Regions from separate parts of the Peribacillus asahii genome, predicted to be linked through region 1. Evidence: riboswitches for the same ligand, from Rfam matches in the RefSeq annotation. Region 1 holds a riboswitch; each other region holds the start of a gene.
The links. A riboswitch is a leader RNA that binds a small molecule or an ion and turns the genes downstream of it on or off. The one in region 1 is predicted to bind cobalamin.

Region 1 (7,947 bases):
AGCGATTTTTGACTTATTTCGTGTGAGGCCTTGGTCTCACACGTCTTTCAGCTACAACAGAGTTAAGTAATAAAGTCTTAAAATAAGAAATGATAAACTTTCAAGGCGTTTTGTGTCTTATGTTTGTTGCTGATTATGGGCACCTTGCGCTTTTCTTAAATGGAGGGACCTTTGTATGAGTACAAGAAGATTAGTCATTGCTGGGACTGGCAGTGGAGTTGGTAAAACGACATGCACAATCGGCATCATGGCTGCTTTGCAACAAAAAGGCTATACTGTGCAAGGGTTTAAATGCGGACCGGATTATATTGATCCTTCTTATCATACTGCGGTTACAGGCAGAATCTCACGAAATTTGGATAGTTGGATGTTTGAACATGATACGGTACGTGAAATGGTAGCACGAGCAAGTAAAGGAGCCGATATTTCAATTATTGAAGGAGTTATGGGCTTCTATGATGGGAAAAGTCCGTTAGAGAATACAGGCTCAACGGCTGAGATTAGCATGATTACAGAAAGCCCAGTCCTGCTTATTGTAAACTGTGCTAGTATGGCGCGTAGTGCAGCGGCGATTGTAAAAGGTTTTCAAACGTTAGCGACTGGCCCGAATATTGTCGGTGTGATTGCCAATCAAGTTGGCAGCGTTGGACATTACAATATTGTAAAGGCTGCCATTGAGCAAGAGTGCAATGTCCCTGTACTTGGCTACATGAAGCGGGAGCAGGATATCGATATTCCTAGTCGTCATTTAGGGTTAATTCCAGCCATTGAACGAGGCGAGTTAGATCCGTTTTTTGAAAAGCTGGCAAACCTTATTTCGGAAACAATCGATGTGGACCGTCTATATGAATTAGCGGAAACGACGGAAATTGTAGAAGAGCCAACAGGTTTATTTGAGCAGCGTGAAGATCAAGGGGTTTGTATTGCAGTTGCTAAAGATGCAGCATTCAATTTCTATTATCAAGAAAACCTTGAATTATTAGAAGCTTACGGAGCAAAATTGACGTATTTCTCTCCATTAAAGAATGAGGAAGTTCCTGCTGAAGCGGATGGTTTGTATCTTGGGGGAGGTTTCCCGGAAGAGTTTGCAGCTGAGTTAGTTCATCATGAACGCACAAAAGCATCGATTCAACAAGCTGTTACGAGCGGCATCCCAACGCTCGCTGAATGTGGCGGCTTTATGTATTTAACAGAATCGATTGCCAGCACGGAAGGTGTGGAGTATCCAATGGTGGGGCTCATTCCTGGAAAAATAACGATGCAGAAGAAGCTAGCGGCGTTAGGCTATCGAGAAATATTCGGAACAGAAGGGAATTTCCTAATTAATCCGAATCAACAAGCAAAAGGTCATGAATTTCATTACTCAACGTATGAACGAACAGAAGGTTTGCCATATGCATATGAAACTAAGGGCCGTTTTGGCAAGAAACAAGAAGGATATTTAAAAGAAAACCTTGTCGCGGGCTATACACACTTCCACTTCGCTTCCAATCCAGAAATTGTTGAGCGTTGGATTCAGGCATGTGTCCATCATAAGCGTAAGGTATTGAAGTAGAACATGGTGAATTATTATTCAGCTATGTTGAATCTTTCAGGAAAAAAAGCGGTTGTGATTGGCGGTGGAGCAGTTGCAGCCCGAAAGATTTTGACGTTGTTAGAAGCGGATGCTGAAGTGACGGTTATCAGTCCGAACCTCCATGAAAGCATGATGGAAGTGTTTATAGCAAAAAAAATCATCTGGAAGCAAAAGAGGTTTGAACCGAAGGATTTGCAGGATTTCTTCTTAATTATTGCAGCTACTAATCAAGCGGTAATTAATAGGCAAGTATACGAGTCTGCGAACAATCAGCAATTAATAAACCTTGTTGACCGTCCTGATTTAAGTAATTTTATCGTGCCAGCTTCGTTTCGAAGAGGGGCATTGACGATTTCAGTCTCTACTTCTGGAGCGAGTCCAGGATTGGCCCGGAAAATTAAACAAGATCTTGCGAAAGAGTATGATGAAGTATACGAAGAATATCTGCTGTTTCTTGAACAATCACGAAAAAGAGTGATAGAAGAAGTTGCGGATAGTACAATAAGAAGACACATATTACAAGGTTTGCTTGAACCGCAATTTTTGGAGTTGACGAAGCAAGCCAATTATAAAGAACGAGAAGCGCGCTTACTACAATTATTAACAGGGGGGATTGCGCCATGAGTCAAGGAAAAGTCTATTTAGTTGGTGCAGGACCAGGTGATCCAAAGCTGCTTACAGTTTATGGGCTTGAATGTATTCAAACTTCGGATGTCATTGCTTATGACAGGCTTGTTAATCCGAAATTATTAGAATATGCAAAAGAGGGAGCTGAGCTAATCTTTTGCGGAAAATCACCAGGGAGACATCATTTTATTCAAGATGAAATTCATACCCTTTTAGTGAATAAAGCGCTAGAAGGAAAAACGGTGACCCGTTTAAAAGGGGGAGATCCGTGCGTGTTTGGGCGAGGTGCTGAAGAGGCAGAAGTATTGGCTGAGCATGGAATCGAATATGAAATTGTCCCTGGTATAACAGCAGGCATTGCGGCTCCTGCCTATGCGGGGATTCCTGTCACACATCGTGAGCATGCATCAAGCTTTGCGATTGTAACAGGGCACGGTCGTGATAGTAAAGGCCAAGACCATCTGAATTGGTCAGCGCTTGCAACAGGCATTGATACAGTGGCCTTTTATATGGGTGTTGGCAACTTAGCGTATATTTGTAAACAATTAATTGATCATGGAAGATCCGCTCAAACACCTGTTGCTGTTATTGAATGGGGAACGACCGACAAACAAAGAACGGTTACTGGAAACCTCGAAACGATTCGTGATTTAGTCATACAAGAGAATATTCAAAACCCAGCGATGGTTCTTGTCGGTGAGGTTGTTCAATTACGTGACAAAATTAAATGGTACGAAAAAATACTAGAAACAGAAACGGTTACACCTTAAAAAGGAGAGATATAACTTGTCGATTATTCAAGCACTGAAAGAGCGGCGTGCGATTCGTAATTATGAGGACATTCCAGTTGAAGAGGAAAAAATTCAACAGTTATTAGAAGCTGCGACATATGCACCGAATGATCGTCTGCGTGAGCCTTGGAATTTTTATGTGATTAAAGATGAAGCAAAAAAGCGTTATGAAGCATTAGCACAAGAATACTTGCAAGAACGTTTTCCGACTAAGCCTCATTTAGTAGAAAGTTCACTAAAAGTTGTAACATCGACACCGGTCGTCATTGTTGTAACGGCAGATCAGATTCCGGATGATTCGGATGCTTCTCACGATAATGTATTCGCAGTATGTTGTGCGATTCAATCGATGTGGCTTGCAGCTGGAGAGCTTGGTCTCGGGTTTGTTTGGCGTACAAGAGGAGTCGGTCTTGTTCATGACGAAAGAATGCATCAGTTTATTGGATCGCCGGAAAATCAAAAGGTAGTAGGGACAATTTTTATTGGGTATCCAAAAGCCGATCAAGAAGTGCCAGCGACGAAACGAACTCCTTATACCGAAAAAACCGTTTGGCTCTAAATCATGAGGAAAAGAGGAGATTGAGATGGCACGCCAAGGATTATTTTTGATTTATACAGGTGAGGGAAAAGGAAAAACAACGGCCTCACTTGGTGTGACGCTTCGGGCAATTGGTCGAGGAATGAACGTGAAATACTTGCAGTTTATTAAATCGCCAGAACGCACATATGGCGAGGCATTGGCACTTCGGAAGTTAGGTGTCGAAATGGAGCAATTGGGCATCGGGTTTACATGGACGAAAACACCAGAAGAACATCGGGCAGCCCTAAAGCAGGCTTGGGTAAAAGCGAAAGAAGCACTACAAAATCCTGAAATAGATTTGCTTGTATTAGATGAACTAAACAATGCATTAGCGATTTCTACATTTCCAATCGATGATGTCCTACCGCTTGCAGAAGTGGTGGAAGCGATTCGTAACCGCCCCTCTCATATGCATCTCGTTGTAACAGGGAGAAGTGCAGCGAACGAATTAATCGAGCTTGCTGATCTTGTGTCTACAATCGATGCGACGAAACATTACTATGAAAACGGAATTCCTGCTGTAAAAGGATTAGAATTTTAAAGAAGCGAGGTATGTTTATGACTGCAAAAGCAATTATGATTCAAGGGACATCCTCTGATGTAGGGAAAAGTGTCATTTGTACAGCCTTCTGCCGAATTTTTTCTAATGATGGATTACGCGTTGTGCCCTTTAAATCACAAAACATGGCGCTGAATTCATTCGTGACATCAGATGGCGGTGAGATTGGACGAGCGCAAGGCGTTCAAGCGGAAGCAGCACGTGTCGTGGCGACAACCGATATGAACCCTATTTTATTAAAACCAAAGCAAGATATGGTGTCAGAAGTGATTGTTCATGGTAGACACTTTTTAGATATGGATGCAAGAAGCTATCGTAACAACTTTGTCCAAGAAGCGATGCCAATCGTGGAACAATCCGTTCGTAAGCTGCAACAATCCTATGATGTAATCGTTTTGGAAGGGGCAGGCAGTCCAGCAGAAATTAATTTGAAAGATCGAGATATTGCTAATATGCGAATGGCTCATTTGGCAGATGCAGCGGTTATTTTAGTTGCTGATATCGACCGCGGAGGCGTATTTGCTTCTATTGTCGGAACGCTGGCACTCTTAGATGAAGCGGAAAGAAAGCGTGTTAAAGGCATTATTATTAATAAATTCCGTGGTATGCGTGAACTGCTGGATGACGGAATCCGTTGGGTTGAACAGGAAACAGGCATCCCAGTCCTCGGTGTTGTTCCATATATTGATGTCAATATTGAAGCAGAAGATTCCCTTGCCCTTTCTTCATTACGTTTTAAAAAACCAAAGCAAAATGAATTTGCTATCGATGTAGCGATGATTCGTCTGCCGCGTATTTCTAACTTTACGGATGTGGATCCACTTTTTGATGAACCGGATGTTGGTGTGCGCCTCGTTAGTTCATTAAAAGAGCTTGGCGAACCAGATCTATTAATTATTCCGGGTACGAAAAATACAATCGGTGACTTAGCGTGGTTGAAAGAGGAAGGATTTGACCGGGCCATTTGTGAACTTCATGCAAAAGGAAAGCGAGTTATTGGTATATGTGGCGGTTTTCAAATGCTAGGATGTGAACTACTAGATCCTGATGCAGTAGAAGGCAGTGGTGAAAGTGCGATTGGCCTTTCTTTGCTTCCAGTGAAGACCGTTTTTAATAAAGAAAAGAAAACAAAGCAAATGACAGGTCGTCTTGTTCAAGCAATCGGATTAGGTGAGATGACACTTTCAGGTTTTGAAATTCACCTTGGAAGAACAAAAATTGATGCTGCCAAAGCAAGTCCTTTTTTATTATTAGAAGATGGCCGCGAGGATGGCGCCGTATCGAGTGATGGGCTTGTCATCGGTACATATTTTCATGGCGTGTTCCATAATCGTCAGTTTACGAGAGAGCTAGTTAATCAAATTCGTAAACAAAAAGGGTTGCCGGAAGTACAGGAAACGGTTAAATCGGATGCTGAGAGACGAGAAGAAGCCTATAATTTGCTTGCGAATCATGTAAAGCAACATATGGATATGGAACGTGTGTATCAGTTAATAAATCCTGAATTTTCCTTCAAATCATAAAAAAGATTATCTCTTACCCGTCTTTAGTGTATAATCAAGCATAATGAACTATACATATGAAACGGATAAGGTGTCTACATTGACTTAAAAGGGAAGTTGGTGAAAATCCAACGCGGTCCCGCCACTGTTATTAGAAGTTTGCAACGAATGCCACTGTATATTTATGGGAAGGTGTTGTAAACGGTTTCTAAAAGCCAGGAGACCTGCCATATTCGAACACTTATGCACCTACGCGGATAGGGAAGTGTATGGCGGATATCCATTTATACATATAGCCATGCAAACACCTCTGATCCTGTAGGAGGTGTTTTTTCTATGTTCAAAAAAGAAAAATGGGGGATAAGCATGAAAAAATTATCTAGTTTGTCAGCTGTGTTAGTACTTTCGGTAGGTCTTATGGCAGGATGTGGTGATTCTTCTAAAGAAGAAAATGCTTCAACTTCTAAAGGGAATGAACCAACTGCTACTCAAGCTTTTCCGGTGACAATTAAGGATGCTGCAGGTGAAGAAGTGACAATTGAAAAAGAGCCGAAAAAAATTGTTTCCCTTATTCCGAGCAACACAGAAATTGTTTTTGAACTAGGGGCAGGTGACAATGTTGTCGGTGTTTCAGATAACGATAATTATCCAAAAGAAGTAGAGAAGATTGAGAAAATCGGCGGCATGGAGATGAATACGGAGAAGGTAATTGCAATGGAGCCGGATTTAGTGCTGGCTCATGCCTCTAATGCTCATAATGGAAGCGAAGGAATTAAACAATTAAAAGAAGTAGGTATTCCAGTACTAGTCGTTAATGATTCACAAAACTTTGAACAGGTCTATGAATCCATTGAAATGATTGGTCAAGCAACAGGTGAAAACGAAGCAGCAGAAGAACTTGTTCAAGATATGCAGGAAGATTTAAAGGAGATTGAAGAAAAAGCGAAGGCTGTGACAGAGCAGGACCGTAAGAAAGTGTTGATTGAAGTGTCGCCAGCACCTGAAATTTACTCTCCGGGTAAAAATACATTTATGAATGAAATGCTGCAAATCATTGGAGCAGATAATGTAGCAGGAGATCTTGAAGGCTGGGCTAAAATTGATGAAGAATCAATGATTGCTGCTAATCCAGATGTAATCGTTACGACTTATGGATACTACACAGAAGACCCAGTTGCTCAAGTGAAAAGCCGCAACGGGTGGGAAGATGTTACAGCGATTAAACAGGAACAGATCTATGATGTGCATTCTGATTTAGTTACTCGTTCTGGCCCACGTTTAGTAGAGGGAGTAGAGGAACTTGCTGAAGCAATCTATCCGGAAATCTTTAACTAATAATAAACCTTTAGCTTATATTATTGCCGTTAGTTTTCTACTATTCTCGATGATGGTAGGGATTTCAATTGGTTCAGTTTCGGTTCCTTTTCTCACATTATTTCAGATATTAGGTAAGGAAGTATTTCATTTACCCATTGCAGCACAACCAGATACGATGTTTACGAATATTGTCATGAATATTCGCTTGCCGCGTGTGTTGTTAGCGGGCTTAGTAGGGGCATCTCTCGCTATTGCGGGAGCTGCCTTTCAAGGTTTGTTGCGCAACCCGCTTGCCGATCCATATACATTAGGGGTCTCTTCAGGCGCATCTGTTGGAGCCGTTGCGACGATTTTTCTTGGACTTTCTATACCTGTTTTAGGTAGCTTTACACTTCCGATATTGAGCGTAATCTTTTCGGTCGTCACGATTTTTTGTGTACTTCTTTTTGCTAAAAAAATGGATCGATCGATGAAGGTTGAAACGATTATTTTAACAGGGATTATTTTTAGTTCATTTTTAAGTGCGTTCATTTCGCTCATGATTGCGTTAACAGGTGAGGAATTACGTCAAATTATCGGCTGGCTCATGGGGAGTGTGTCGATGCGCGGTTGGAACTATATTGTAATTATCCTGCCGTTTTTCGTTATCGGTTCACTGATTTTAATGATGAATACTCAGGAACTAAATGCCATGACATTTGGGGAAAATCGGGCGAAGCATTTAGGTGTGAATGTACAAAGACGGAAGTTAACTATTTTAATAGCAGGTTCTGTTTTAACCGGAGCTGCTGTTGCTGTATCAGGGACGATTGGCTTTGTTGGTCTCGTTATTCCTCATATTATTCGGCAAATTTGGGGACCGGATCATAAACATTTATTGCCGTTATCGTTACTCATCGGCAGTGGTTTTTTAATATTAGCTGATTTAGTCGCAAGGATGGTTATATCACCATCTGAATTGCCAATTGGCGTTATTACGTCTTTAATTGGTGCGC
Region 2 (7,947 bases), 2.1 Mb from region 1:
ACTAACTTCTTCAACACTTCTGCAGCTAAATCATCTGGACGAATATCTCTAAAAACCCCATTTCTTCTTCCAACTGGTGTACGTACTCCTTCAACAATGACCACTTCGCGCATCCTACTTCCCCCTCTAAACGGTTACAACCCTAGATTTTTGGCAATGATTGTTTTCATAATTTCATTTGTACCGGCATAGATACTGGCTACAGGAATATCTCGATAGCGTCTAGCAATCTTGTATTCTTCCATATATCCATATCCACCGTGAAGCTGCATACAGGCAGTTGAAATGTTTCGAGCCATCTCTGTTAATTTCCATTTAGCCATAGATACCTCGGTTACTACATGTTCACCAGCGATATGCTTTGCGATTAATTGGTCGAGAAAGGCTCTTCCCATTTTAATTTCTGTTGCCATTTCAGCAATTTTAAATTGGGTATTTTGAAACTTGCTAATGGACTTTCCAAACGCTTCGCGACTTTTCACATATTCAATCGTCTCTTGAAGCATATCCTCTGATGCTGCTTGCGCACAAATTGCAACAACAAGCCGCTCTTGTTGCAATTTCTCCATTAAATAAGTAAAACCTTTGCCTTCTACACCAATTAAATTTTCTTTTGGCACACGACAATCTTCGAAGATCAACTCTGCTGTATCTTGACTATGTAGACCAACTTTGTTTAATTTTCTGCCTCTTGAAAAACCTGGCGTATCCCTTTCAATCGCTAATAAGCTAACCCCTTTATGCTTAGGAACTGCGTTTGGATCGGTTTTACAAGCGACAATCACTAAATCTGCATGAATTCCATTTGTAATAAATGTTTTTTGCCCGTTCACAATATAATGATTGCCATCTAAGACAGCTGTTGTTTTAATACTAGCAAGATCCGATCCTGCTCCCGGTTCCGTCATCGCAATCGCAGTAATACATTCTCCTGTCGTACATTTTGGCAGCCAACGCGATTTTTGTGCTCTAGTTCCATAAGCAGAAATATACGGAACGACGATATCGTTATGCAAACCTACGCCAATTAAACTCGAACCAACTCGTTCAAGCTCTTCATTGACCACAACAGAAAAGCCCCAATCCACATCTGAACCACCATACTCTTCTGGTAAATCTGGAGCTAAAAATCCTTGTTCCCCAAGCTTTTTCCAAAATGAACGTGGAATGATTCGATCTTCTTCCCATTGTTCATAAAAAGGAACAGCCTCTTTTTCTAAAAACTTACGCAATGATTGTCGAAAAATAACATGATCATCTGTTAAATATGGATGCTTCAACTGTCAGTCCTCCTCTAGGCAACATCATCATTTTGTCTACGGCTGCATGCGAATCGCGCCATCTAAACGAATCGTTTCCCCATTCAGCATCGGATTCGTTATAATGCTTTCTGCTAATTTCGCATATTCTTCTGGATAACCAAGACGAGATGGGAATGGTACCGTTTTTCCTAAAGCAATCATCGCTTCTTCCGGTAACGCGTCAACCATCGGTGTGTGGAATAAGCCTGGCGCAATCGATACGACACGAATGCCATTTGAAGCAAATTCACGGGCAAGCGGAAGCGTCATCCCAGCGACTCCACCTTTTGAAGCACTGTATGCAACTTGTCCAATTTGGCCCTCAAAAGCAGCAACTGAAGCGGTGTTAATAATAACCCCTCTTTCTCCTGATTCATTTGCTTCATTTTGAGCCATTTTCTCTGCAGCCAAACGAATCACATTAAACGTGCCAATTAAATTAACAGAAATCACTTTTGAGAACGCTTCCAATTCATGAATCCCTCGACGACTTAAAACCTTTTTTGCAATAGCAATCCCCGCACAATTGACAACAGTATTAATCTGCCCAAATCGCTGAACGGCTTGGTCGACAGCTCTTTGAACGTCCTCTTCCTTCGTTACATCGGTTTTCACAAACAAAACGGACTCACCATACTGCTTAGCAAGTTGCGCACCATTCTCTTCAAAAAGATCAAGAATGACGGCCTTTCCGCCATTTTCCACAATATGTTGTACCGTCGCCTTCCCAAGACCAGAAGCTCCACCCGTTACAATGGCAATTGAATCTTGAATGTTCATACGAGTACCCCTCTCCCAAATATTTGAAATATACTTTTATATTAGCATGACTATTTCGAAAATTCATATATCAATACCCTTTTTATGGTTTTTTTTACAAAAAGTTCGTATTATAACAGCTACGATTTGGAGATAAATAGGAATGTTATCATCATGTTTAAAGATTGGAGTATGTATAGCATGAAAATCATGCATTTAACAATAGAACTGATTGCGGGATTTTTTCTGCTTTTTATAATCATCAAATTCGTTGGCAAGAAAATTATTAATCAAATTACACCTTTCACTTTTATTTCCGCTATAGTATTAGGAGAATTACTAGGCAACGCCTTATACGATCATCAAATTGGGATTCTTTATGTTATATACTCCATGGTATTATGGGGAATTTTGCTCTTTATAGTCGAATATCTTGGACAAAAATCTTTATGGTTTCGTGGCCTTTTTGAAGGAAAACCATCTGCTCTTATTAAAAATAGAGTGGTTGACCGAGAAGAGTTGAGGAAAAATCGGATGAATATTAATCAGTTACAAAGCTTACTTCGGCAAAGTGAAACCTTTTCGATTCGAGAAGTCGCCTTTTGTTATTTAGAGGCGAACGGTTCTATTAGCATTTTAAAAAAACCACAGTATCAGAAAGAAAACAACATTGCAGGATTTCAATCTTTCAGGGACACCTGTTTACGTTCCTGTTACGCTCATTCGTGATGGGGAAGTACTGTGGGATGAACTAAAAGATTTAGGATTTGATGAACATTGGTTAAAGGTGCAACTCTCATCACAAAATATTTCAGATTATAAAGATGTTTTTATCGCTGAATGGTTGGAGGGAGACGGGATTTTTGTACAGACTTATCAGTTTCAATCCTCATCTTCTAACTAAGGAGGATACTATGCCGTAGTGGGGATAAGTTGGTATGGTTGTTTTATAAAGAAAGATATTCGCGAACCCCCCTGTATACACTACATTGATGGAGGTTCGCAATTTTTTTAAAAGCAATAGTTATTCAAAGTCAACAGGATTCCCCTCTTAAACTTTCAACGAATATCATTATAAATACACTTATCTATTTACAAAATACATAGTCATTGACTTATTTAGAGCGACCTCCCCACTCCCCCTCAAAAATCAATCCATCCAATTGTTGCCGCTTTTCCCAATTGTAGATCTCTAGCAAAGGTCGATCTGGATAATTTTCCGTATAACCAACGGAAAGTAAGGCGATTGGGTCCACATGATAGGGAATATTCAAAATCGTTCTGACATCAGCTTTTTTATAAAAGCTCACCCAGCCCATTGCTAGTCCTTCTGCATAGGCAGCAAGCCACATGTTTTGGATGGCACAGCTTGTGGACATTAAATCCGTTTCTGGAATCGAGTTTCTTCCTAGTACATGGTCACCGGCACTGAATGGGTTACATGTTACACAAATTGTGACAGGTGCTTCAAGAATTCCGGCAATTTTCAAATCTAAAAAGGTTAACTCGCGGTCCGTTCCTTCATAATGAATGGCGAGTGCGCGTCGTTCTTTTTCAACGATCGCAGCTAGCTTTTTCTTTGTTTCGTCATCTTTAATAATGATAAAATTCCATGGCTGCATAAATCCAACTGATGGGCCACTGTGAGCCGCTTCTAATAGTTTATATAATGTTTCATCCGGAATTGGTGTTTGTAAAAAGGTCCGAATATCTCTTCGATTAAAAATCGCTTTATAGACTCCACTTTTTTCTTCTTCACTTAACTTATTCATACTAATCCCTCCAATTTTTAGACAATAAAAAAATTCCCAGCCTAAATAGGCTGAGAATTTGCCAAATCTCAGAACATCCAATACTGGCAGGTCTCCTGGCTCTGATTCAACGTCAGTCTGTCCCTTCCCGGAAATAATCCGGTGGCTATGACAGCGACTCCTCAACTACAGTGGCGGGCTCCGCATCGTTTTACCGATTTCCCTATTCTCTTCCACATGGAAGCACCAATATGGCGTTTAGATAATATGTCTAATACTATTGTTATCCGAAACTAAATTACCATGACTCATATAATAAGTCAAGATTTTACTCTTTTGATAACATTCCTTCAACATTCTCTGATGCTTGCATGTTATAGATTGGTAGAATAAACAAAAGCCCGATAATAAATAGAATCGCTGCTACTTCAAAGATCATAATAATTGAAAACATTTCTTTTAAAATACCAGCAGTACTCATTGTTAACACCATCGCTCCAGAGAAAAGCGGACTTAACGTACCGTTCACTCTTCCAATAAATTCTGATTTTGTGTTTTGTAAAATCATCGTATTAATGCCGACTTGAATACATGGGAGGAAAAATCCGTTCACAAATTCAGCGACAAGAGTTAATGTAAGGTCTGTTGAAAAGCCAATCACACTCATCCCAATTGCATTGGCTAGCATCCCGATTACTAAAAGCTTTTGCGGAAGAAGAGATTTAGAGAATATAACAGAAGCCGCTCCCCCCAATATCATTCCAATTCCATTCACCATTAACAGCCATTGTAAATTTTCTTTTGCTAACTCTAATCGTTCTGTTACAAGAAAAACGGCTAAAGGTTGAATAAGTCCGATTGCAAGTCCTGCAGCCATAAAACAAATTCCAAGTAGCTTCAATTCCTTTTTAGCAAGAACATAACGAATTCCGCTTTTCATATCTTCAAGTAACGTTGTAGCTTTTTGTTCATCCTCTGTTTTATGGTCAGCTGGAATGAATAGAAGCATCACTGCAGAAAGAAGAAAGGCTATTCCTGTAACAACCATCGACACAACGATTCCAAATTGTTGGAAAATCATCGTACCAAGAACAGGCCCAAGCACCATAAAGACAGCAAAAATCGTTTGGTAAATCGACATCGCTGACTGCAGCAATTCCGGGCTTAAATGCATCTTAAATAGTTTCATCCCCGACGGCTGAGAAAACTGCGATAAAATCGACGAAATCAATGTAGCAAAAAAGACAATATGCCAAGAACCAAACACTAGTGTGAGAACTACCGCAAAAACCGAAATAGCACTTAATATATCACACCATACCATCGTTCTTTTTGGCCGCCAACGATCAGCAAATGTCCCGCCAATAAAAGAAAAAATAAAAATCGGAGCAAATTCAGCAACAGAGATCATGGAAACAGCAAAAGCATTTCCATTTGTTTTTTCCATAATAAATAACAAAATCGCAAAATTCCTCACCCAAATGCCTATTTGAAGAAACAAAGCGGATAGGAAAATCGCTTGAACAAATCGATTTTTCAATAATTGTGACATAACAGTCCCCTTTTCTATTAATGATTATGGGAGACAACAAAAAACCTCCCATCCGTTATTTTTGGATAGAAGGTCGTCTAAAACCATGGAAAAAGACGTAGTACACCATGTACTACAACTTCAATGATTTTTTTAAAGTACAGACTAATCCCATTCAAAAATAACTTCGTATTATATAACGAATCTATTCTTCAAAACAGGATTAGTTAATCATCGTCCTACGGTCACCCTTTCGATTTATGATGTACTTATATTACAGTTTTTCCCTATTTTTTTCAATGCATTTTTTACTAAATTAATAATAATTTTACACTTCCGGCGTATCCGTTGGCTTTGCATATCCTTCTTCATATTGTTGATCAATCGCTTCTCGTATTTCTTTTACCGTTTTTCCGTTGTTAAAATCAACTACTGCCTGAGCGGCAATTTCTAAACAGACACCACATTTAGTCCCATGATCATCCCAGACAACAGCTCCGCTTTCTTTGTTTTCAAACACAAAGCAGTCATAATTGTTTTTGTGATTGGCCGATTCCCCACATCCACAGTAACAGGGGATTTGCTCTAATAGCTTTTGATGTTTAGCAGCAGCTACATAGATTGTCTGCATATCTTCTGATTTATCTGCTAGAAATTCAGGCATTTGTTCTACCCCGCTTGTCTCTTCACGAATATCACCTGAATCTGTATGTTCCGTATGAATTGGATGATTATCATGACTTTCTTCTTTACTAGAACAAGCTCCAAGTAATAAGGTAGAACAAATTCCAAACGTTAGCATTGTTTTTTTCCATCTCATCATATACACCTCTAGAAAAATTTGGTTTTTCTTATTTTACTAGAAAAAGAGGAGTTTCTTCAAAGTTAATGTTTTCTTAAAACAAATTTATCAACATTCAATTGATAGGATTCTTCACTACTACTTATTCCTCCAACCTCCTATTCTATTAGTTCATAACCTGTCTTATTCAAAATCTCTCATTACCTCTTTTTCATATAAAAACAATATTCCGCCATATTCTTAATATTCATTTACTTTAAATTAATACCACCTTAATAATGTGGTTTTATATTGTATTCATAGGAATAAATACATAAAAAGGAGTAAAAACAATGAAAAACAATATTTTTAAAACATGCTTGGTCTTATCAAGTGCATTTATGTTAACAGCATGCGGACAAGAAACTAGTAATACCACATCAACAAAAGATGGAAAATCAAGCAATTTATCAGGAGAATTAACCGTCTACACAGCAATAGAAGAAGAATTGATTCCACAGTATTTAGAGACATTTGAGGAAACATATCCAGAGATTGACTTGAATATTGTGCGAGATTCTACAGGAATCATTACCGCTAAATTGCTTGCAGAAGGGAAAAATACAGAAGCTGATGTAGTCTGGGGAACGGCGGCATCTAGTTTACTAGAATTAGATGAGAAAGACATGATTGAAGGGTATACACCAAAAGACAGTAATAAAATTCTTCCGCAATATAAAGATAATTTACAGCCAGAAAAATGGGTTGGAAACACGACCTTCATGACAGGAATTGTCGTGAACACACAAGAGTTGAAAAAAAGAGGATTAGCTATTCCGAAATCGTATGAAGACTTATTAAAACCAGAATATAAAGGAGTAATTGTAATGCCTCACCCCGCTTCTTCCGGCACTGGATTTTTGACTGTCTCTGCTTGGCTACAAATGATGGGAGACGAAAAAGGCTGGAACTACATGACAAAATTACATAACAATATTGGAACTTATACACACTCTGGTTCTAAACCAGCCAAACTTGCAGCCTCTGGCGAATATCCAATTGGCGTTTCATTAGTATACAGCGGTGTGAAGCAAAAACAAGAAGGTGCTCCGGTAGAAATCATCTTGCCTGAAGAAGGTCTTGGATGGGAAGTGGAAGCCAACGCCCTAATTAAAAAAGAAGACAAAGAAAGCGACACATTAGCGAAAGCATTCCTTGACTGGGCAATTTCTGATGAAGTAATGAAAAAATACTATGAAGCGAATGGCTTCTCTACGATGAAAAATAATTTTGAACAGCTCGAAGCATTTCCAGAGGGTGTCGAAGAGAAAATGTATGCAGACAATAATTTAAAATGGGCTGCAGAATTCCGAAGCACGATCCTAGAAAAATGGGAACAACAATATGGCCAAAAAGCCGAACCGAAAGAATAAAAAGGAGTTGTAACCTTGACTAATCCCTATTTAAAAATCGATCAAATTCATAAACAATTTGGTTCATTTACAGCTTTAAATGATATTTCTATCGATATTAACAAAAAAGAGTTTGTTTGCTTACTAGGGCCAAGTGGATGTGGGAAAACAACGCTGCTTCGAATTATTGCCGGCTTAGAAGAAGCGACTACTGGAAGTATTTTTATGAATGGTCAGGATATTTCGACGCTGCCGCCTGCTAGGCGGAATTTCGGCATTGTATTCCAGTCTTATGCCCTCTTCCCTAACCTAACAGCTTTGCAAAATATTGAATTTGGATTAAAAGCAAGAAAAATCAATAAAAAAGAGGCAAGAGAAAAAGCTCTAGAATCACTCGCCCTCGTAGATTTGC
Region 3 (7,947 bases), 1.7 Mb from region 1:
AGAGCTGGATCATTTTGAAGCTTATAGGTTTTACGTTCAACGGCTGCTCCTCACCTATTTCCCCTGATACTTGTATAGTTCCTCTTATTGAATTTTTGCTTCACTATTATCGATTCTCCTCTCTATTTCTTCACATCCCCATGCAATAAAAAACAGCTCCTACACAAGGTAGTAGCTGTGAAAACGATTCTATGTAAAAGTACATATTTGTACAAGTCATGCAAGTGTTCTAACATCTCCCTATCCTCCGTAGGTTTTTTCGATGTTGTAAATCACTGGCAGGTCTCCTGACTTATGATTATCACTAAACTACACCTTCCCGTCATTCGACAGTGGTTATTTGTAGGTAGCTCTCATTTACAGTTGCGGGACAGTACCGGACTTTCACCGGTTTCCCTTTTAAGCCAGATTAAACAATCTGGCACCAGCATTACATAATATTCGATTATGGAGTGCTATATCACACTTCACATATGTGTCAAGGTTTTCTAGTTGTTCCTTTAACACCAATATTTCCACTTACCGCGCTATAGCTTGGCGATCTAGACATTACTTCTGAAAAAACTGACTAAAATATCTAGTGTAATCAAAAGTTTCTTACTAGTTATTCTGTGGGTAATCCTGATTGCGGTCTTAAAACAAGAAAAATAGATGAAACATTTGCTGCTCTTAAGAGAATGGTCGATATCGCTAAGATCTTGAGGGAGCGTTACAAGCAAGAAGTTTTGAATGTGATTAACTAAGTTCGCATTCCAGTCTCCTTTAAAGAAGCTAATTCGAACAAGGTGATGGATGGATTCTTTTTGATTTTGGGCAAATTTCGCCTTTAGGTGAAGTTGCCTTTTTTTATCTATTATCACTGTAATGCTACTAACAGTTCTTATGTATTATGTTTCATTCCAAAAAACATCAGGATCATAATTTGATATAGCATAAATTTGCAATAACGAATATAATTTGTGATAGGTAAACTTTTTTTGATTTCATTTCCATGAAGTGAATATTTCCATTTTGAGAGAACATGTGTAATTTCTTTCTTATTTACTGTATTTCGTTTATAGATAGGGTTAGTGGCTGAATTTATCAAAAATTACTTAAGGTTGAAACTAATAAAATATAATAGTTTACAAATGATTTTCACTTAATCATGTTCAAGCTAGATAAGCTTTATATTTCATTATGAAGATAAAGAAAAATTTCATATGGTATTGGAATGGGTGTATTCGTTTAATTGCGAATACTTAAATGGGAAGCCGGTGCAAAATCCGGCACGGTCCCGCCGCTGTAAAGGGGAGTCCTATGTATAAGAGCCACTGGATAATATCCGGGAAGGCGCATAGAGATGATGAACCTAAGTCAGAAGACCTGCCCGTTCTAGAAATGCTGTTAAACCTACGGGAGATAGGGAGGTATTAGAGTGCTATGAAGACGAACTTGTTCTGAAGCTATAGGCATTTCTGACCTGATAAATTCTGGTTAGGAATGCTTTTTTTGTAGTTTATATTTTATCGAATAATTAAAATTTGTAATTGAAGGTGAGAAAATATGCTTTTAAAAAGATCTAATTTATTTCGTTCATTTGTTGGACTACTAGTAATGTTCACAATCTTTGTTGCTGGTTGCAGCAACACAACAAAAGATCAAGAAAATGCGTCAGATAAAGAAAAAACAAAAGTTGTTACTTTTTCTTGGCCGGGAGATATTGGTGACTTAAATCCACATACTTATTTTCCAAATGAATTTTTTTCCCAGGCTATGGTATACGAACCTCTTGTTTATTACGGTGAAGGTGGAGAAATTCAGCCTTGGTTAGCAGAGAGCTGGGATATATCGAAAGATGGAAAAGAATATGTATTCCATTTGAGAAAAGATGTTCAATTTTCTGATGGTTCGCCATTTAATGCTGAAATCGTTAAGAAAAACTTTGATACGGTTTTAGATAATCGTAAACAACATGAATGGGTGGAATTAATTAATCAAATTAAAAGTACAGAAGTAGTCGATGAATATACATTTAAACTTACTTTAAATAACTCGTATTATCCGACTCTTCAAGAACTAACTTATGTCAGACCTTTGAGATTTGTGGGCGAAGCTGCTTTTCCTGACAGTCAAAATACATTTAAGGACGGACTCAAGTCGCCGATTGGTACTGGTCCATGGGTATTGACCGAATATAAGAAAAATGAGTTTGCTGTATTCGAAAGAAACGAACAGTATTGGGATACTAAACCTAAAGTAGATAAGGTAGTTGTTAAAGTTATTACGGACGGCGAGTCTAGAGTATTAGCTTTTGAGAAAAAGGAACTTGATTTTATTTTTGGTAACGGCGTCATCAGCCAAGATTCATTCCAATTCTTGAAGAATTCTGGAAAATATGAAACCAAATTGTCAGAACCTACAGCTACAAGAACGCTGCTTTTTAACACAAATAACGAAGCTACTAAAGATCGTAAAGTTCGGTTAGCTCTCAACCATGCTTTTAATAAACAGGCTGTTATCGATAATATTTTTTATGGTATGGAAGAAAAGGCTGATACTTTATTTCCACCTGTTTTGGATTACACAAAGATTAATGTAGATCCTTATGAATATGATGCCGCAAAAGCAGAACAGTTATTGGATGAGGCTGGATGGAAAAAGGTAGAAGGGAAACCATTTAGAGAAAAAGACGGAAAAGAGTTGCAACTGGAACTTCTATTTAATAGTACAGACAACATTCAAAAGTCAATCGCAGAATTTGTTCAAGGTGATTTTAGAAAACTAGGGATAGATATTAAATTGATTAGTCAGGAAACAAATACTTTTTGGACAACCGCATTTGAAGGTAAGTATGATTTATTATTTACATCAACATGGGCTGTACCGTTTGACCCGCATTCTTATTTAGCTGCTATTACGACAGATTCGGAAAATGGAAGTCCAGATTACACTGCTTTACTAGGGTTACCTAAAAAGAAGGAACTAGATCAAAAAATTAAGAAAGTATTATTAACTACAGACGAAAAAGAGAGAAAAATGTTATATACAGATATTTTAACGACCTTGCATGAACAAGCTGTTTACTTACCAATATCTTATCAGTCTAATGTAGCCGTGTATCATAAAAATATTAGCGGGGTAGATTTTTTACCTCAAGAAGTTGAGGTGCCTTTAACTTCAATTGATGTTAAATAAATTGAGTATAATTAAAAACAACTTAAGGAGTACTACATGGGTTGGTTTATTGTTAAGCGTCTCACAAGTTTAATTCCAATAGTATTAGGAATCTCATTCATCACTTTTATCCTGATTTATTTAATTCCTGGAGATCCAGCAGTAGCCTACTTAAGGATGTCTAATATTCCACCTACGGATGAGGCCGTAACAGCCCTTCGAGTTGAGCTTGGATTAAATGAGCCATTATATATCCAGTATTTAGAATGGTTGGGGAAAGTGTTGCAATTGGATTTAGGAATGTCCTATGTATCCAAAAATGCTGTATGGGACGAGATATTGTTGCATTTATTTCCAACGATTCAATTAACAGGTGCTTCGCTTATCTTTATTGTTGTTATTAGTCTACCTATAGGAATAATTTCGGCTATTTACAAGGGGAAATTTGTTGATCAGTTTAGTAGAATAGTTGCCTTTGTAAGTGTCTCTATGCCTTCCTTTTGGTTTGGATTTCTTTTGATCTATTTATTATCTGTGAAATTAGATTTATTTCCTGTATTGGGGAGGGGAACTTTGGCTCATCTAGTGCTTCCCTCCTTAACGCTTGCTTTTGGTTATATAGGTACGTATATGCGATTGCTTCGGGCTAGTATGCTGGAAAACTTGAATGAGCCATTTGTTATGTATGCTAGAGCAAGAGGCTTGCGTCAAAGGTTAATCGTTAGCAGGCATGTTTTAAAAAAGTCCTTATTGCCTGTGATAACTGGACTTGGGATGAGTTTAGGGAACATGCTAGGCGGAGCGGTAATTGTTGAAACAATTTTTGCTTGGCCTGGCATGGGACAATTATTTGTCACATCTATTCTAAATCAAGATTATCCAATGATTCAGGGGTGTGTATTATTTATGAGCGTGATTTTTGTGGTCTGTAATCTTCTTGTGGATATTATGTATTCTTTCCTGGATCCCCGTATACGATGGGAAGGGGAGAAATAAGAGTGTTACAAGACGTGAAACGAAAGCTGTTATTACATAAGCTCATGATGATTAGCAGCATGATTATTTTATTCATGATGGTATTGGCTCTTTTTGCTCCTTTTTTTGCTCCTAATGATCCGAACTTGATTGATATTACGCAGAAACTGCAAGGACCTTCCTCCCAGTTTCCATTAGGTACTGATCATTTAGGGAGATGTATATTGTCTCGATTAATCTATGGAACACAAATCTCATTGGGAACAGCATTCCTTGTCATGGGATTAACGATGATGATAAGTATCCCGCTTGGTATTTATGCGGGTTTTAGAGGCGGTAAGGTTGATTATTTCTTCATGAGACTATGTGATACTCTCATGGCATTCCCAAGCTTTCTTCTATCCTTAGCTTTAATTGGAGTCCTAGGAACGAGTCTTAGTAATTTGATTTTGGCCATGGTGCTCGTTCAATGGGTTTTTTATGCTCGTGTTATTCGAGGGATGGTTCTTAGTGTAAAGAAGCAAAACTTTGTCTTAGCAGCTAAAATATGCGGGACACCAAGGCTCATTATTGTCATTAAACATATTTTACCTACCATTATCTCTCAAGTTATTGTATTAGTCTTTATGGACATAGGGGGAGTTATTTTATCTATTTCTGGCCTATCCTTTCTAGGCCTGGGCATACAGCCGCCGGAGGCAGAATGGGGAATGATGATTAATGATAGTAAGCCATTTTTTAGAAATAATCCTTCATTGATGCTGTACCCGGGGATGATGATCTTCATCGTTGTGATTGCTTTTAACTTGTTTGGGGAGGCCTTAAGGGATGCTCTAGACCTAAAAAAGGAATAGAAGGGAAGATGGCTTCTCCTCTTTTAACCGTAAAAAATTTGAATGTAGTCGTATCAACACCCCGTGGTTGTCATATTGAACTTGTAAAACCTTATTAAATCAATACTTTGACTGTTATTTCGCCCCCCGGACACGGGGCTCTAATCTTATCTACTTAAGTTTAAAAGATAATAAAGAGGATTATTAAAGTTATCAATTGTAATTTAATTTCGAAAATAAGGGAACTCTGCTCAATGTTGGAATTACTTTTATTGGTAATATTCAGCACTTACAATAACATGAATAATGATATGATTAGAACTAAAAAATTTTAAGGTCTGTATCCCCTTGCCTCCGATAACGTATTTTTTATCAATCGTAGTCAAAAACGTATTCAAAGAAATTTATAACAGACAAAATAGCCTTTTAAATGCTGGTATGACGTAATTTCCTATACAAACAGGTTCGGCTCACTGAGGTTCGAACCTGTTTGTATAGGTGATGTGTATCCTACGCTTAAAGCCCCCACTGATACAAGTTTCACTTTATAAAAAAGAATAAAACACAGGGAAACAGAGAGCGATTATAATACCAGCAATTGCCATCGCGACTCCAGCTACTGCTCCGGTGAATTCACTTTCTTGGGCAGCGTGAGCAGTACCAAGACCGTGGGCAATTGTTCCGTATGCAATCCCGCGAGCAAAAGGCATTGTGATATGGCACTTATCCATAATCCAAGGAGCAATCATTGTACCAAGAATGCCTGTTATAAGTACAAAGGCGGCCGCTAAATTTGCGTCCCCTTCATATAACGACATAATCTCAACGGCAATTGGGACCGTAACTGATTTTACAGCGAGTGCTTGAATCAGGTTTAAACCGAAAGAGAAAAGTTTAGCAATGGTGATGGCGATACATAAAGTGACGGCCAAGCCAAGAATAATGCCACTAATCGCTGGAATGGCATATTTTGCGACAATCGCACGATTTTTATAAAGTGGTACAGCTAAAGCGACTGTTGCGGGTCCGAGAAAATATGTGATGATGTCTTTCGCTACTACATAGTCTTCGAAATGTAAGTTGCTGATAAGTAAGGTTGATATGATAGCAACCGTACATAAAAAAACAGGTGTTGTCAGAGGTGATGGATATTTCATATATATTTTCTTTGCTAATATGTACGCAATAATGGTGATGCTGATGCTATAGATGGTGATGAACGTTTCCATGCTGTTTGACTTCTCCTTTCTGTGCAAGCTTTTGTACGGTTAATGCAGAGACGATAAAACCAACGATTAGACTGATGCCCAGAACAAGTGCTAAAGCCCATCCATAGCGGAAGAATAAAGCACCTAATGTCATTAAGCTAACGGCAATCGGGATAAAGAAAAAAGCGAGATGCTTGACAAAGAAGCTAGCTGTGAAATCCACCCATTCCAGCTTTATGACATTTGTTTGAAGCAGGATAAATAATAAGAGTATCCCAATAACGTTTCCAGGAATGGGTAAATGGAAGAAATCTGTGCATAAGTAACCAATTTTACAAATGGTAATAAGCACTATCAGTTGAATGATAAAAAGAAATCCTTTTTTCATCATAATTGAAACAAATCCTTTCGATTTTTTTGGAAAAATGTTCAAGTGATGTGTTTATTATACGAAAATATCATTATGATGAATAGAGTAATAATCAGAAAAGATTAACTTTTCAGTCAATAAATAAATCCCTTTACACAAATGGTAAAGGGATTTAAGTGCACTATGCCTCCATAAGATGTTGATCATTGTCATCATTTTGTCGAAGGATATGCAGCGTGTATAAATCTTTTGGAATTTCGAAAAGATCGAATAAATCTTCATTTTGGTTAATTTGTTCATATAATGCTTTTCTTGTTTCGTTTACTTTTATCGCATAAGGGAGTTTCTCAGCTGCCTTTAAAGAGCGAATATTTTTTTTGCGAATGCGCATAAATACGGTCTCTATACCAAGTTCAAAAAAGATTTCTTTAAAGAAAGCCTCTTTTGCAAGGGTATTATAGCCTTTTCCATGGAATGGTTTACCTAACCATGTACCGAGAAATCCTGCACTATTTTCCACATCATATAGGGAGATGCAGCCGATCGGATTATCCCATTCATCTAAAATTGTTCTTGAAATTAGTTCACCAGCTTCTTCAGCTTCAATCGTTTGCTTTGTAACAAAAACGTACTCTTCATAAGAATCTACTTTTTGGCGTACGAAAGGGAAGACATCTGGATGCGACATTAAATCATAAAGAGACGAACAATCAACAAACTCTCTTTTCTTTAACATTTCCATCCCTCCGCTTTGAGGGCAGTTCTATAGCGTAGCTGCCGCCCACCCTCGAAATTTTTTAAGTCGTTCATCAAAAAATTTCGGGGTGGGAATCGAACCCACTAGAACCGGGAAACCGGTGGCGCACCATTTGCCTTCCCTATTTTTATTGTCAGAAATATAATATGCTCTACCTTGCTATAATACTAAAAAAAAATGCATTTGGATATAGTAATTTTGCCTATTTTTTCGACTAAATTTTGTTATTTTTATTTTATGCAAACGATTGTTTTAATCATGCGTTTTTATTCAAAATTTTCCGGTAAATTGGAGGGATAAAATGAGGATTCCAAGAATCCAAACATATACGGCAAACCACTTTAACGATTGTTTTTTTAAGAAATCAATCATCCAAACAACAGCTATATACCCAAAGACTGCTGAAGTTAACGTACCGATAAAAAGAGCCATAAACGAAAGCCGCTCCACTTCTCCAGTGAAAATAGGCTTCATTTGAAACACAATGCCGCCAGCGATTGCTGGAATCGACAGTAAAAAGGAGAAATAAGCAGCGGTGGAGCGGTCGAGTTTACACAACAATCCAGCTGCAATTGTTAAGCCTGATCGAGAGAGGGCAGGCATGATGGCAGCTGCCTGAAACGTACCGATTATGAACGCATCTTTTAC
Region 4 (7,947 bases), 380 kb from region 1:
CTAATCAAGTTGCTCCTGATCATTTAGGCGTACAAACAATTGCTATTAAAAAGAACGTCTTTAAAAATGATCTTCTGGATACATATCAAAATAATAAGGCTAATAAAAATAAAATTAAAGAAATTCAGCCGCCAAATGCTGTGGCAGAGCTTCCTAAAAGAGAAATGAATATTGATCCAAATAAAAAAGTCATTGCTCTTACATTTGACGATGGCCCGAATACAAGTACGACTACGACCATTTTAAAGGCATTAAAAAAATACGATAGCCATGCGACATTTTTTGTGCTGGGAAGTCGAGTGAAATATTATCCGGATATGATTACAGAGATGTTAGAGGGTGGAAATGAGGTAGGAAACCATTCATGGGACCATCCACAATTAACAAGGTTAAATAAGAAGCAAGTGACAAGTCAAATTGAAGAAACCCAATCTATTATTAAAAAAGTGAGTGGATATGAACCCATCCATATGCGCCCGCCATATGGAGCAACAAATAAAAAAATTACTAAGTATTTTAAGAAAATGGATGTAATCTTATGGGATATTGATCCAGAGGATTGGGAAGTTCGTAATAAAGATAAGATTGTAAAACGAGTAATGGCTCAAGCAGAGGATGGAAAAGTTGTTCTCATGCACGATATTTATCAATCAAGTGCAGAGGCTGCTGTTGAAATTATTAAACGACTTAATAAGCAAGGCTATCAATTAGTAACGATTTCGGAATTACAGGAAATCCAGAAATTAAGAAAAGCAGATTAGTATAATCTAAATTAGTTTTCTGCTAGGATTACATCTCATTTAGTTAGCAGAATGATTTTTAGCTTCTGCTCATAGGAAAACAATGTCTTGTACGAGCGAGGGGCCTTCCTATACCAGTTTAACAACTTGAATATATATAGTAAAAAGCATATGCTTGGTCTTACATGAGAACAAGCATATGTTTTTTATTTTTCCAGCGAGTGGTTAAGCTTCTCATAGATAGTTAATAGTTGTTGTCGCTCTTCTTCTGATAATGTTTCGAATAAATTTGTGCGTAATGTCTTTCCTGTTTCATGTGCTATCTGAACCATTTCAACGCCCTTATTTGTAATCGCTAAATAAATAATTCTTCGGTCCTCATCATCAACAACTCGTGTGGCCAATTCTTTTTGTACGAGTTTTTCAGATAAGTGAGTTAAAGAGGGAGGAGTTAATCCTAAAGCTCTTGCGATATCTGATGGCCGGCTTTTTCCATTTTCTTTAAGATAATTTAGTACGAGAATATGGGAAATCCCTAGGTTCTCTTTGAACATTTTATTCCATTTAATAATCATATTATTCGTTAATTGATCCATCATATGAATCAATTCAAAGATTGTTTGTTTTGTCATCTCTTATCACCCCTTTCTTTTATTTAATGGCTCTGTTATAGGTCGTTGTATAATCAACAATATTGTTTAACAAAGCCTATTTAATAGGAAAAGCCCCTTTGTATTTAAGGGGTCTATTACGATACTTGACATCCAGTAAAGCTCCCTGTCGAAACAGGAAGTGCATGCGGAAAAGGTTCGTACGACCATATAATTAATTTTATTGAGCAGAAAAGCCGCCGTCAATAATTAATTCTGACCAGTGATATAAGACGATTTATCAGGTGCTAAAAATAATGCTGCATTTGCAATATCTTCCGGATGACCTAATCGTTGAAGGGGAGTTGCTTGAACTAAACGGTTTAGAAGTTCTTTTGATGTTTCTAACGATTTTGTCATAGGTGTTTCAATAATTCCAGGGAATAGGGCGTTTACACGTATTCCTTGATAACCAAAAGTTGTTGCAGCTGCCTTAGATACAGCACGTACTGCACCTTTAGACGCTGAGTAATGATTAAAGCCTTGACCGATTTGAGCTGTATAAGAAGAGATATTAATGATTGAGCCTTTCCTTTGCGCTGCCATATAAGGAGTAACATGTTTCATGCCGGCAAATGGACCAAATCCATTAATGTCCATCATTTTTTCCCAATCATTAATGTCAATCTCTTGGTAAGGTTTTTCTGAAGAAATCCCTGCGTTGTTCACGAGAATATCAATTTTCCCGAAACGTTCGTTTACTTCTTTCGTTAAAGCTTCCCAATCAGCCTCCGAAGCTACATTTAATTTCATTCCATACACATTTTCTTTTTGACTTGCTTTTTCCAGTGCAGCTTCGTTAATATCAGCGGCAATGACGATTGCCCCTTCTTGGCTGAATAAATCAACCATGCGTTCTCCAATACCTGATGCTCCACCTGTTATAATAGCCACTTTATTATCTAATCTTCCCATGCTAAATTCCTCCTTAACGTAATTTAATAGTACCGCCATCTACCATAAGTGTTTGTCCAGTCATATAATCTGAATCGCTGCCGGCTAAGAAAACAGCTACTCGACCGATATCTTATTCTGGGTCACCAAGACGACGAAGCGGAATTTTGTTAATCATTGCATCGTATAATGTTGGATCATTTTCACGCCATTGTTGAACGCCCGGAGTAAGCGCAATAGGTGAGATTAAATTGACGTTAATTCCATCTGGGCCCCATTCGTTTGCGGCAACACGAGAAATTCCGCGGATCGCTTCTTTTGCGGCTGCATAAGAAGTTTGTGTAGGTTGTCCATCAATTCCGGCACCTGAAGCAAAGTTAATCACTTTACCTTTAGATTTCTTTAATTCAGGGTAAGCAGCCTGCATAAAATGGAATGTAGGATAGAATCCAGTTCCGAAAGAAAGATTAAAATGTTCCATTGTTGTTTCATTGAAAAGCATCTGTCTTGATACATGTGCATTATTAACTAGAATGTCTAGTTTTCCATTGACAATCGTTAATTATATAACTATTATTTTTAATTAGAATATAAGTGTTTGAAATAACAGAATGTTAAAAATTTCATATGTAGAAAATAGGTGCACAATGAAGCTTTAGGAAGTTTCGTTTGCTTAATAGGGAAGTCGGTTTAATTCCGACACGGACCCGCCACTGTGTAGGGAAACAGTATGATATGCTGTGAGCTTTCAGAAAAACCACTGGGGTAACACCTGGGAAGGATTGAGAGTGAATGCCCTGAGTCAGGAGACCTACCTATTTGAACATCACTGTTAGACCTACGGGATTTTTAGGGAGGTGGTTAGTGTGCTGATAATCACAAGTCTGTACGTATATCATCTATGGATGATTATAGGTGTAGATTCCCTATTTTTATCATTAAAAGCATTTCTGACCTCTTTATATAGTCAGAAATGCTTTTTTGTTTTTAATCATTTTATAGGGGGAAGAACATGTTGAAGAATTGGAATAGGAAACGAAACTTAGGATTATGGATGGTTCTTGCTTTATGCTTTCTAGCACTTATAGGATGTGCTGGAAATGATGAAACATCAACAGACAAAGGTACTAATGAAGAAGATTCAAACCAAAAAGCAACCTTAGCTTTTTCGTGGAGTCCAGCAAGCCTTGACCCACATGGTAGTGATAGCTGGGAAGTTATGCGCTCTGGAACAGCGGAAACATTAATTAAATTAAATGAAGAATTGGAGCCTACAACTTGGCTGGCAAAATCATGGAAACAAGAAAATGACACAACATGGTTATTTCAATTGCAAAAAAATGTAAGTTTTCATAATGGGAAAGTAATGGATGCTACAAGCGTAAAAGACTCATTACAGCGTTCTATCGATAAAAACCCAAAAGCGAAAGATTTATTACAAATTAAATCGATGGAAGCCGTGTCAGATACTGAGTTGAAAATTGAAACTACACAACCGAATGCGGCTTTAATTGCGCATTTAGCTGACCCAGCAACAATCATCGTAGATGTAGCAACAATTAATGATAAAGATAGCTATCCTGCCTTTACAGGGGCATTTAAAATTAAACAATTTAATCAAGATCAATCACTTATTGTTGAACGATATGAAGATTATTGGGGCGAGAAAGCATTATTATCTGAAGTGACAATTAAATTTATTTCTGATGCTAATACGCGACTAATGGCTTTACAATCTGGAGATGTAGACGGGGCAACCGATATTTCTGTTGATCATATTGATGTTTTAGAGAAGAATAAAAAATTTGAAGTGTTAACCGCTACATCATTAAGAACACATATGCTGATGTACAATATGGAATCTCCTCTATTTAAAGAGTTAGCATTGAGGAAAGTGGTTGATATGTTGATTCCACGTGAAGAGATTGTGAATTCAGTCATGAAAGGACAAGGGTCTGTAGCCCATAGTACATTTTCTCCTGTCTTGCCATTTGGCAAAGTGGAAAATAAAGAAGAAACAGAATCTGTTAATCAGTTAATGCAGCAAGAAGGTTGGAAGAAAAATTCTGAGGGCATGTGGGAAAAAGAAGGAAAGACATTTGAAGCGACATTATTAACGTTTCCACAGCGTCCAGAATTAACAGTAATGGCAGAAGTAATTCAAAATAAATTATTAGCTGAAGGAATGAAAATCAATATTCGTCAAGTAGAGAATATTGATGATACATTAGCGAATGAGGATTGGGATTTATCAATGTACAGCATGTTAACAGCACATACAGGTGACCCACAATACTTCTTAGAAATATTTTATCAATCTAATAGTGAATCAAATGTGAGTAAGTATGTGTCTCTTTCGGTTGATAAAATGATTAATCAGTTAAGTCAAACAACGGATTTGGAGAAGCGCAATCAATTAGCTATTCAAATACAAGAGGAAATTAATAAAGATATTCCACAGTCATTTATTGTTTTCCCGAATACGGTATTTGCTGTTAGAGACGGTTTAAAAGGATTTGTTGCTCATCCGATTGAGTATTACTATAATCATTCACAAATTGATGTGGAATAGTGTAGATGATTAAGTTTTTCATAGAACATTTGATTCAATTAGTTTTTGTTGTTTTTTGCGTCGCTACGCTTACTTTTTTACTACTAAGAGTATCGCCTGGAGACCCGGCTACGATTATGTTAAAAGTGAATGATGTTCCTGCATCAAAAGAAGCACTAGACTCATTACGCTCGGAGCTAGGATTAACAGAATCTATAGGGAGTCAATATGTCCAATGGATCAAGGAGGTTTTCACTGGGCAATGGGGAAACTCCTATGTTTCTAAAGAGCCCGTCGTTGATGAACTATTCGAAAGGTTACCGGCTACTTTAGAACTAGCGTGTGCTGGTTTATTGATTATGCTAGTGATTACTCTCAGTTTAGGAATTTCAACAGCTATCTATTCAGCAGGGATATTAGATAGAATCGGCAGACTTATGGCTCTTTTCGGGTCTGCGGTTCCTTCTTTTTGGTTAGGATTTCTATTCATTTATTTATTTTCTGTGCAATATGGCTGGCTTCCTTCTATGGGAAATGGCACTTGGCAGCATCTCGTGTTACCAGCGCTAACACTGGGGTTAGGATTAGGAACCGTGTATGCTCGAGTGTTACGGACAAGTATGTTGGATATGATGAACCAAAATTTTGTGAAAGCGGCTAGAGCAAGGGGCATGTCCAAGAGACGAATATTAGTTTTTCAAGTGCTCAAGCATGCTTTTTTACCAATTGTGACGATGATAGGGACAAGTTTTGCTTTTATGCTAGGTGGAAGTATTATTGTAGAATCTATTTTCTCATGGCCAGGTCTAGGACGATATATTATTGAGTCAATTAATATGCGAGATTATCCAGTTATTCAAGGGTATGTTATTTTTGCATCTATTCTATTTGTTTGTATTCATACGGTTGTAGATTTTATTTATGTTCTAGTAGATCCGCGCTTAAGGGTTAGTTAGAAGGGAATGTATTCATGCAAAAGATGTTATATCGATTAGATATAAACGTAATAGTAGGAAGCGGGGTGCTTATACTAATCCTTTTTATTGGAATCTTTGCTCCTTGGATTGCTCCTCACGACCCTGTAAATGTAAATTTAGCTAATAGATTATCTTCTCCAAGTTGGATGTATCCATTTGGTACGGATCATTTAGGACGTTGTATATTATCAAGGGTTATTTACGGAGCTAGAATAAGTATGACAGCTGCTTTTCTTATTATTATTTTTACTTTAATAATTAGTATTCCAATTGGGCTAGTAACAGGATATGTACGTGGTCGAACAGATCATATTTTTATGCGAGTAATTGATAGTATGCTAGCTATTCCTGATATTGTTCTCACAATTGCAATTGTTGGTGTCCTAGGACCTGGATTTATTAATATGATTATTGCGATCATAATCGTTCGTTGGGCAAACTATGTTCGCTTTATTAGGAGTCTGGTGATTAAGATTTGTAAAGAGGACTATCTATTATCGGCGCGCATGTCAGGAAATTCACATCGGCGTATTATGCAACGTTATATTCTTCCGCAAATCTTTGTATCTGTTCTTGTTTTTAGTGCATTGGATATGGGGAAAATCGTGCTGGCTATTGCGGGACTTTCTTTTTTAGGGTTAGGAATCCAACCTCCAACACCTGAATGGGGAGCGATGTTACATGATGCAACGTCTTATTTTCAAATTGCTCCACATGTGATGATTTTTCCGGGGATGGCTATTTTATTTTTCGTATTAGCATGTCAATTAATTAGCGACAGATTTAGAAAATTAGATTCTACTACTCTTAAAGAGGTGTAAGATGAAGAAGAATATAGATCCCTTACTAAGTATCGAACATGTAAAAATTTCTTGTCAGAATGAAGGAAAGTGGGAAACGATTGTCGATGATATGTCGTTTCAATTATTTAGGGGGGAAATGCTTGCTATTACCGGTCCAAGCGGCTGTGGAAAAAGTTTAACTGCACATGCAATAGTTGGACTTTTGGAGAAAGGCTGTCGTGTGACGCATGGGCAAATAATATATAGGGATGAAAATATTATAGACTATGATGAAAGACGTCTCCAACAGCTTCGTCGTGATGAAATTGGTTTATTAATTCAACATTCTTTAAATGGGTTAAATCCTATTCAAACTGTGAAAAGACAAATGGTAGAAGCATTAAGGCATAAGAAGTGGAACAAAAAAAGTATAGAAACATCTTTACACTCGTTATTAAATCAAGTCGGTTTCTCAGATCCAGAGCACATTTTATCTCTATATCCTTTTGAATTAAGTGGAGGAATGCGACAGCGGGTACTATTAGCGATGATGTTAAGCTTGCAGCCAAAGATATTTATTGCAGATGAACCAACGACTGCTCTTGATGTGATCAATCGTGAAAAGGTTTTAACGTTGCTTAAGCAGCTGCAACAGGAATTAAAATTGACGATTTTACTTATTTCTCATGATGAGAAAAGTGTTAAGAAATATGCCGACCGTGTGGTTCAAATGGACCGAGGAGGAGTTCTCCTTTGACCCTTCTTGAGTTATGTAATGTTACTAAAGAATACTCTGTCAGATCAAGAAAATTATCGTGGTTTAGAAGAAAGAAGCATTTTACAGCTGTTAATCAGGTTAATTTAACATTGTCTAAAGGAGAATGCTTGGGGATTGTTGGTGAAAGCGGCAGCGGAAAAAGTACGATAGCCAAATTGATTATGAAAATAGAATCTGTCACTTCGGGGCAGGTTTTACTTGATGGAAAATTAATTAATAGCAATCAAATAAAGGATATTCAGTTGTATAAGCGGTTACAAATGGTATTACAAGATTCATCTTCATCTTTGCATCCAAAGATGAACGTACAGGAAATTTTAACTGAACCGCTGCGCAACTATTTTTCTAAAAACAAAGAATGGAGAACTCAATGTATACAATTGCTTGAGTTAGTTAATTTGGATGCTTCCTATTTAATAAGATATCCTCACCAATTAAGCGGTGGACAAAAGCAACGAGTTTGTATTGCAAAAGCTTTAGCTGTGAAACCAGACATTATTATTTTTGATGAATCAATAGCCAGTCTAGATTCTACTTCACAAACTTCTATTATACGTATGTTAAAACGAATTCAA

Region 2: another riboswitch for cobalamin. It lies ahead of bluB (5,6-dimethylbenzimidazole synthase); the one in region 1 lies ahead of BAOM_RS22965 (ABC transporter substrate-binding protein).
Region 3: another riboswitch for cobalamin. It lies ahead of nikA (nickel ABC transporter substrate-binding protein); the one in region 1 lies ahead of BAOM_RS22965 (ABC transporter substrate-binding protein).
Region 4: another riboswitch for cobalamin. It lies ahead of BAOM_RS21175 (ABC transporter substrate-binding protein); the one in region 1 lies ahead of BAOM_RS22965 (ABC transporter substrate-binding protein).

Annotation. Positions count from the first base shown of each region.
Region 1 is NZ_CP026095.1:4,669,185-4,677,131, reverse strand. Features, by position in the region: gene BAOM_RS22995 (cobyrinic acid a,c-diamide synthase CobB) at 176-1,555, shown strand; gene BAOM_RS22990 (precorrin-2 dehydrogenase/sirohydrochlorin ferrochelatase family protein) at 1,559-2,200, shown strand; gene cobA (uroporphyrinogen-III C-methyltransferase) at 2,197-2,973, shown strand; gene BAOM_RS22980 (nitroreductase family protein) at 2,990-3,553, shown strand; gene BAOM_RS22975 (cob(I)yrinic acid a,c-diamide adenosyltransferase) at 3,579-4,115, shown strand; gene BAOM_RS22970 (cobyric acid synthase) at 4,133-5,656, shown strand; cobalamin riboswitch at 5,708-5,881, shown strand; gene BAOM_RS22965 (ABC transporter substrate-binding protein) at 6,002-6,970, shown strand; gene BAOM_RS22960 (FecCD family ABC transporter permease) at 6,936-7,947, shown strand, end outside.
Region 2 is NZ_CP026095.1:1,989,063-1,997,009, reverse strand. Features, by position in the region: gene BAOM_RS09675 (thiolase family protein) at 1-113, opposite strand, end outside; gene BAOM_RS09670 (acyl-CoA dehydrogenase family protein) at 135-1,280, opposite strand; gene BAOM_RS09665 (3-hydroxyacyl-CoA dehydrogenase) at 1,317-2,081, opposite strand; partial or broken gene BAOM_RS09660 (DUF421 domain-containing protein) at 2,262-2,964, shown strand; gene bluB (5,6-dimethylbenzimidazole synthase) at 3,176-3,832, opposite strand; cobalamin riboswitch at 3,901-4,077, opposite strand; gene BAOM_RS09650 (MFS transporter) at 4,140-5,363, opposite strand; gene BAOM_RS09645 (PCYCGC motif-containing (lipo)protein) at 5,671-6,162, opposite strand; gene BAOM_RS09640 (putative 2-aminoethylphosphonate ABC transporter substrate-binding protein) at 6,477-7,556, shown strand; gene BAOM_RS09635 (putative 2-aminoethylphosphonate ABC transporter ATP-binding protein) at 7,572-7,947, shown strand, end outside.
Region 3 is NZ_CP026095.1:3,001,744-3,009,690, reverse strand. Features, by position in the region: gene BAOM_RS14735 (MFS transporter) at 1-13, opposite strand, end outside; cobalamin riboswitch at 261-442, opposite strand; partial or broken gene BAOM_RS25575 (hypothetical protein) at 618-743, shown strand; cobalamin riboswitch at 1,199-1,387, shown strand; gene nikA (nickel ABC transporter substrate-binding protein) at 1,546-3,177, shown strand; gene nikB (nickel ABC transporter permease) at 3,214-4,152, shown strand; gene nikC (nickel transporter permease) at 4,134-4,985, shown strand; gene BAOM_RS14710 (LrgB family protein) at 5,510-6,193, opposite strand; gene BAOM_RS14705 (CidA/LrgA family protein) at 6,168-6,563, opposite strand; gene BAOM_RS14700 (GNAT family N-acetyltransferase) at 6,724-7,278, opposite strand; gene BAOM_RS14695 (undecaprenyl-diphosphate phosphatase) at 7,570-7,947, opposite strand, start outside.
Region 4 is NZ_CP026095.1:4,285,994-4,293,940, reverse strand. Features, by position in the region: gene BAOM_RS21195 (polysaccharide deacetylase family protein) at 1-761, shown strand, start outside; gene BAOM_RS21190 (MarR family winged helix-turn-helix transcriptional regulator) at 947-1,372, opposite strand; partial or broken gene BAOM_RS21185 (SDR family NAD(P)-dependent oxidoreductase) at 1,572-2,305, opposite strand; partial or broken gene BAOM_RS21180 (SDR family NAD(P)-dependent oxidoreductase) at 2,319-2,831, opposite strand; cobalamin riboswitch at 2,906-3,117, shown strand; gene BAOM_RS21175 (ABC transporter substrate-binding protein) at 3,297-4,856, shown strand; gene nikB (nickel ABC transporter permease) at 4,862-5,791, shown strand; gene nikC (nickel transporter permease) at 5,806-6,633, shown strand; gene BAOM_RS21160 (ATP-binding cassette domain-containing protein) at 6,635-7,351, shown strand; gene BAOM_RS21155 (ABC transporter ATP-binding protein) at 7,348-7,947, shown strand, end outside.